Microbulbifer sp. GL-2: one gene and its partner. The protein of the gene in region 2 interacts with the protein of the main gene of each other region in a pairwise test. Links are inferred from orthologs where the notes say so. Each region holds a gene or a part of one and is shown on either strand. Other genes may lie near its edges.

The links. Proteins that work in one complex are often made in the same cells at the same time.
Region 1: the proteins of GL2_RS07295 (region 2) and GL2_RS12010 interact in binary tests that used the Escherichia coli proteins (3 or more experiments, as listed by UniProt). The link is inferred for Microbulbifer sp. GL-2 from one-to-one orthologs.

What each region holds. Positions count from the first base shown.
Region 1 is NZ_AP019807.1:2,756,617-2,760,089, reverse strand. What follows is about bases 134-3,473. They hold GL2_RS12010 (2-oxoglutarate dehydrogenase E1 component), read right to left. Parts: upstream 3,169-3,473; coding sequence 334-3,168; downstream 134-333. Other genes in these bases: GL2_RS12005 (succinate dehydrogenase iron-sulfur subunit), read right to left, coding at 3,378-3,473; odhB (2-oxoglutarate dehydrogenase complex dihydrolipoyllysine-residue succinyltransferase), read right to left, coding at 134-287. In the rest of the region: more of odhB, read right to left, coding at 1-133. UniProt on the Escherichia coli protein: E1 component of the 2-oxoglutarate dehydrogenase (OGDH) complex which catalyzes the decarboxylation of 2-oxoglutarate, the first step in the conversion of 2-oxoglutarate to succinyl-CoA and CO(2).
Region 2 is NZ_AP019807.1:1,667,938-1,671,031, reverse strand. The notes cover bases 54-3,014. They hold GL2_RS07295 (ATP-binding cassette domain-containing protein), read left to right. Parts: upstream 54-556; coding sequence 557-2,473; downstream 2,474-3,014. Other genes in these bases: GL2_RS07290 (outer membrane beta-barrel protein), read right to left, coding at 2,627-3,014; GL2_RS07300 (TIGR02444 family protein), read right to left, coding at 54-448. Also shown: more of GL2_RS07300, read right to left, coding at 1-53; more of GL2_RS07290, read right to left, coding at 3,015-3,094. UniProt on the Escherichia coli protein: Genetic data indicate it may be involved in ribosome assembly or function.

The DNA of each region.
Region 1 (3,473 bases), 1.1 Mb from region 2 along the record:
GCGGCAGGCGCCTCAGCCTTCTCTTCTGCCGGAGCGGCTGCGGCACCGGCACCCGCCTCAAACTTGGCGATCACTTCATTGGAGAGAACGGTATCACCCTCTCCCTTGATGATCTCGGAAAGTGCACCGTCTGCCGGTGCAACCACTTCCAGTACCACTTTATCAGTTTCAATATCCACGATCAGTTCATCGCGGGACACGGCTTCACCGGGTTGTTTGTGCCAGGTGGCGACAGTACCGTCCTGAACGGATTCCGGGAAAGTTGGCGCTTTAATCTCGATCGTCATTTTTCCTGTTTCCTGAGATTGTCTCTGCTTAAAATACTGCCGCCCGTTACTTGACGGTCAGCGCCTCGTTGATGAACTTATTCTGTTCTTCCAAGTGCGTGGACATATAGCCCGCCGCAGGTGCCGCTGATGGAGCGCGGCCCACATATTCCAGATCCAGCTTCGGATGCGTTTCCGCCAGCAAGCGACGCAAATGGTGCTGGCTGGCATACCAGGCGCCCTGGTTCATGGGCTCTTCCTGACACCACCCGACACTCTTGATCTTCTTGAATGCTGACACCGCTTCCACGAACTCTTCGTCCGGGAAGGGGTACAGCTGTTCGATACGCACGAACGCTACATCTTCCTGCTCGCGCTCCATGCGCGCTTCCAGCAGGTGGTAGTACACCTTGCCGGAACAAAGGATCAAGCGCTTGACCTTGGCCGGGTCCACGCCCTGATCCTGTATCACATTGTGGAAACGGCCTTCGGCCAGTTCTTCCAGACTGGACGTGGCCAGCTTGTGACGCAGAATCCATTTCGGGCTCATAATCACCAGCGGGCGACGCATTGGGCGCACCGCCTGGCGGCGCAGCAGATGGAAAATCTGTGCCGGGGTGGTGGCATTACATACCTGGATATTGTGCTCGGCACACAGCTGCATAAAGCGCTCCAGGCGCGCGGAGGAGTGCTCCGGGCCCTGGCCTTCATAACCGTGTGGCAGCATCAGCACCAGACCGCACATACGGCCCCATTTGTGCTCGCCGGAGGTTATGAACTGGTCGATTACGACCTGAGCACCGTTGGCGAAGTCACCGAATTGAGCTTCCCACACAACCAGGGATTTCGGTGTGGTAGTGGCATAGCCGTACTCAAATGCCAGTACCGCCTCCTCAGACAACAGGGAGTCGTACATGTAGAACGGCGGCTGGTCCTCAAACATGTTCTGCAGAGGCACGTAGCACTGACCGTCTTTCTGGCTGTGAATTACCGCGTGGCGGTGAGAGAAAGTGCCGCGACCTACGTCTTCCCCGGTGAAGCGGACCATGAAGCCCTCTTCCAGCAGGGTGCCGTAGGCCAGGGTTTCCGCCATGCCCCAGTTGAGCGGCAGTGCGCCACCAGCCATCTTGCGACGGTCGTCATAAATCTTGGAAACCTGGCGCTGCATCACTATGCCATCGGGCACAGTAGTCATGCGATTGGCCACGTCCTGCAGCTTCGGCATTGCAAAGCTGGTATCCGCAGGCACCTGCCAGTCATGGCCCAGGTAGGGGCTCCAGTCCACAAACATGGATGAGTCCGGTTTTTTTACCAGACCAGTGGCCACATCTTCACCGGCATCCAGCTTATCGCGGTAGTCGTTCGCCAGCCTGTCCGCAGCCGTTTTGTCCAGGATGCCCTCACCCACCAGTTTCTCAGAGTAAAGAGTGCGAGTGGTTTTATGCTTGCGGATGGTCTGATACATCAACGGCTGGGTGCCGGACGGGTCGTCAGTTTCGTTATGGCCGCGACGACGGTAGCATACCAGGTCGATAACAATGTCTTTCTTGAATTCGTAGCGGTAGTCCACAGCCAACAGCGCCGCTAGCACGACCATTTCCGGGTCGTCGCCATTTACGTGCAGCACCGGCGCATCGATCATCTTGGCGGGGTCGGTAGAGTACTCGGTGGAGCGGGCGTCTTCGCGCTTACTGGTGGTAAAGCCCACCTGGTTGTTCAGCACAATGTGCACAGTACCACCGGTGTAGTAGCCGCGGGTCTGTGACATCTGCAGGGTTTCCTGCACAACACCCTGGCCGGCAAAGGCCGCATCACCGTGGATGTTGATCGGCATAACCTTCTCGCCGGCAGCATCTTTGCGGCGGTCCTGACGGGCACGCACGGAGCCAACCACTACCGGCGCACTGATTTCCAGGTGTGACGGGTTAAAGGCCAGTGCCAGGTGCACTTCACCACCGGGAGTCATCACATTGGAAGAGAAGCCCTGGTGGTACTTCACATCACCGGAGGTATCCAGGGTTCTCTTACCCTCAAACTCCTGAAACAGATCCGCAGGGTTCTTGCCGAGGATATTCACCAGAGTGTTCAGGCGGCCACGGTGTGCCATACCAATCACAATTTCCTTCACCCCATAGGTACCGGAGCGACGGATCAGTGCGTCCATCATCGGAATCAGGCTCTCACCACCTTCCACACCAAAGCGCTTGGTGCCGGGGTACTTGGAGTCCAGATGGCGCTCCAAGCCCTCTGCGGCGGAAAGTCGCTGCAGGATTTCAATCTGGATATCGGTGCCGAAGTTGGCTTTGGACTGGCTGCGCTCCAGGCGCTGCTGAAACCACTGCTGCTCTTCCAGGTTGGAGAGATGCATGATCTCCGCACCCAGGTTGCCGCAGTAGGTGCTCTCCAGTCCCTCTACGATTTCACGCAGAGTGGCCTCTTCCTTGCCGAGAAACAGACTGCCGGTATTAAAGGTGGTATCGAAATCACCTTCAGTAAGGCCGTGATAGCTCAGCTGCAGATCGGGCACCTGTTCGCGAGCCATCAGGCCGAGCGGGTCCAGGGTGGCCTTCTTGTGACCGCGGTGGCGGTAGGAATCGATCAGCTGCAGAACCTTGATCTGCTTGCGCTCATGCTCAAGGTTGACAGAGCCGGAACCGGAGCCCGGCGCCGCTACCGGGCGGGCGCGATGCTTGCTGAGCAGTTCGAAGTGCTGGCGCACCGCGGCGTGGGAAACGTCACTGCTGCCACCAACGCGGGGGAGGCTATCAAAGTAATTGCGCCACTCCTCCGGTACACCGTTGGGGTCGTGCAGATAGGTCTCGTAAAGCTCCTCCACGTAGGCGGCATTGCCCCCGGAGATATGGGAGCTACGCCACAGCTGCTCCATGGTACTTTCGTGCATTTTGATGCCTACCTCGATTGCAGTGGGCTTCTGTTTGCCTAAGCCACTGCGCTTTCCTTTCACTCACAAAAGGGGAGGCGCATAAAGCCACCTCCCCTTTTCAATTAAGTACCGGCTTTCACCGGCTTTGTCATTAGATAAGCGCCTTACCTGGCACCGAACCCGCTACAAGCGGGCTCTAACGGGCCAATTGATGGCCCGGAGATCCCCTATACCGCACGGGTCAGAAGCATATTGCGAATATGACCAATGGCGCGTGTCGGGTTCAACCCCTTCGGACACACATTTACACAGTTCTGGATACC
Region 2 (3,094 bases):
ACCAGTGGGCCTGCTCTTTTTGTAACAAGCCATACTGCTGCCCGGCCAGCTCCAGTGCAGGGCGATCCCCCGGCCATTCCTCACTGCAGATTTTCCACAGTGCTGCCAGCTGTAACTGTTCGAGGTTAAGCTCGTAGCGCTTGCATAAATCATAAATCCGCTGTGTACGCGGGCGAAAGCGCCCGAGCAGACGTCGAAGGTGGCGCACACTACTAATCATGCGCCTCCTCGGCGCCAACCCGCGATCTGCAACCCGCCAGCTCTCTTCGCTCAACTGCCGCCCACAGGCGGTAGAGTAGCTCGCCCATAACAACAGACACACATCCGCACCTTTTCTGTCCTGACAGTCGAGCAGGAATGCCTCAACCTCCCCATGACGGTAGAAGTCCAGGCTGAACTGCCACAGAGGGTTTTCCTGTGGAGAAGATGGAGGTGAACTATTTGTCACGTTAGAATCCCGACCTTTTGTGGATCGGCGCTTTATACGGGCGGCGATTGGGCTCGAATACGTCGAATAGCCTAGCATCCATCGACCTGTTCATATGAGGTTTTTCCAGTGATCAATTTGCAAGGTGTCTCTCTGCACCGGGGTGAGCGCGACCTGTTGGACAGCGCGGATTGCCGCATTTTCCCCGGCCATAAAGTAGGGATTATCGGCGCGAATGGCTGTGGCAAGTCAACTCTGTTCAAACTTTTGCTCGGCCAGCTGGAGAGCGATGCCGGACATGTCGACCTGCCAAGTACCTGGCGTATTGCTCACATGGCCCAGGAAGTTGAGGCCAGCGAACAGTCCGCCCTCGACTATGTACTCGATGGCGATCAGGAGCTGCGCCAACTGCAGGAACAGCTGGCTCTGGCGGAGAGCAGTGGTGTGGCCGATGGCCACAAGCTGGGGGAACTACACGAGCGTATGGCCAGTATCGATGGCTACAGCGGGCCAGCCCGCGCAGCACAGCTGCTCGATGGGCTCGGCTTTTCCCACGCAGACCAACAGCGACCTGTACGCAGCTTCTCCGGGGGCTGGCGCATTCGCCTAAGTCTTGGCCGGGCACTGATGTGTCCGGCTGACCTGATGCTGCTGGATGAGCCCACCAACCACCTGGACCTAGATGCAACCCTGTGGCTGGAGCAGTGGTTACAGCGCTTTCCCGGTACTCTGCTGATTATTTCCCACGACCGCGATTTTCTCGATGCGGTCGTCGATGGCATTGTCAGTTTTGAGCAGCATAAACTGGTGCTCTATAACGGTAATTACAGTGCCTTTGAGCGCACGCGCGCCGAGCGCCTGGCACAGCAACAAATCCAGTTCGAAAAGCAGCAGGTCGAACGCGCGCACATGGAAGACTTTGTGCGGCGCTTCCGCGCCAAAGCGAGCAAGGCCAAACAGGCACAGAGTCGCATTAAGGCACTCGATCGCATGGCCCAGATTGCCCCAGCCCACGTGGACTCCCCCTTTCATTTCACCTTGCCATCCGCAGAGAAGACCTCCAACCCGCTAATCGATCTGCGCGAAGCGGATATCGGCTATGCCGACAAGGTAGTGGTGAGCAAAGTACAATTGGGGATCCAACCCGGTCGCCGCATTGGCCTGCTCGGCCCCAACGGCGCAGGTAAATCTTCACTGATCAAAACCCTCGCCGGGGATCTGCTGCCACTGAGTGGCGAGCGCCAATGTGGGGAACACCTGGCAATCGGCTACTTTGCCCAGCACCAGCTGGAAGCCCTCGACGGAGCAGCCTCGCCACTACTACACATTCAACGCTTAAGCCCCGATGCCAGTGAACAATCACTGCGGGACTTCCTCGGCGGTTATGGCTTTGTCGGGGATCGGGTATTTGAAACCGTCGCTGGCTTTTCCGGCGGTGAGAAGGCGCGCCTGGCATTGGCTATCCTGGCTTGGCAGAAACCAAACCTGTTACTACTCGACGAACCCACCAACCACCTGGATCTGGAGATGCGCCATGCTTTGACTATGGCACTGGCAGAATTTCCCGGTGCGATGGTTTTGGTTTCACACGATCGCCACCTGCTCGCCAACACCACCGATGAATTTATTCTGGTTGCCAATGGCCGTGCCGAGCCCTATGGCGGAGACCTTGACGACTACAAACAGTGGCTGTTGGGTTTTAACCGGGAGAAACGACGCGAAGAGAAGGCCACGGAAAGTTGTGAAAGTCCTGCCAAGCCCACTGAAGACAAGAAAACACAACGGCGCGCTGCTGCGGCATTACGCGAACAATTAAAACCACTCACCAACAAACTGAAAGCTATTGAGCGGCAGATATCCACAGCAGAGAAAAAGCTGAATCAGACCCAGGAAAAGCTTGCTGATGAAAACCTGTATAGCGGCAGTCAACAGGAGGAAATCTCCCGTCTCAATAAAGTGCAGGTAGAGCAGCGCGAGATTCTTGATACCCTGGAAATGGAGTGGCTCGAAATTTCTGAACAAGTGGAAGAGTTGCGTGGAGAGTAATACCTCTACTCACCGATTCTTACAGCCTTGGAGGGGCGCTTTGCCCTGATACTGTACCTGAAACTGCCATCATAAAGTTACATCACAGGCATCCCTTTTCTGGGTGGCACCAGCGGATGGCGGTTTTCCTAAGAAAGTGGAAGCCGCCAATTTCTAGCTGCGGATACAACCATATTCATCCACCGCAATACCAATTGGTGTATTCGGACACTGGTCTATATAGGTCGGTACGCCATCGAAGTCTGAATCGATTGGGCAGCCATCGGGCCCCACATCTACACCAACCGGTGTCTGTGGGCATTGGTCTGTCGCATCAATCACACTGTCGGCATCCTCGTCATACCAAAAATCCGGATACTCAAGCCACTGATAGCCTACCGCGACACTGGCAAATCCATCCAGGCCACCCTCTTCCACCCCTTGAAAGAGACGTATATCAGCCCGTGCCTGCCAACGAGGACCCAGGCTGTATTTCACTCCAATACCCAGATTGACCATAGTCTGGCTATCATGCCAATTACAGACGTACTTTGGGTAGAGGTGCGTATAGGGATCTTTTCGTTTGTAATCACAGTCATAACGATACTTGCCGTCTTTATCCCTGTAATGTTTTTTTGGTGC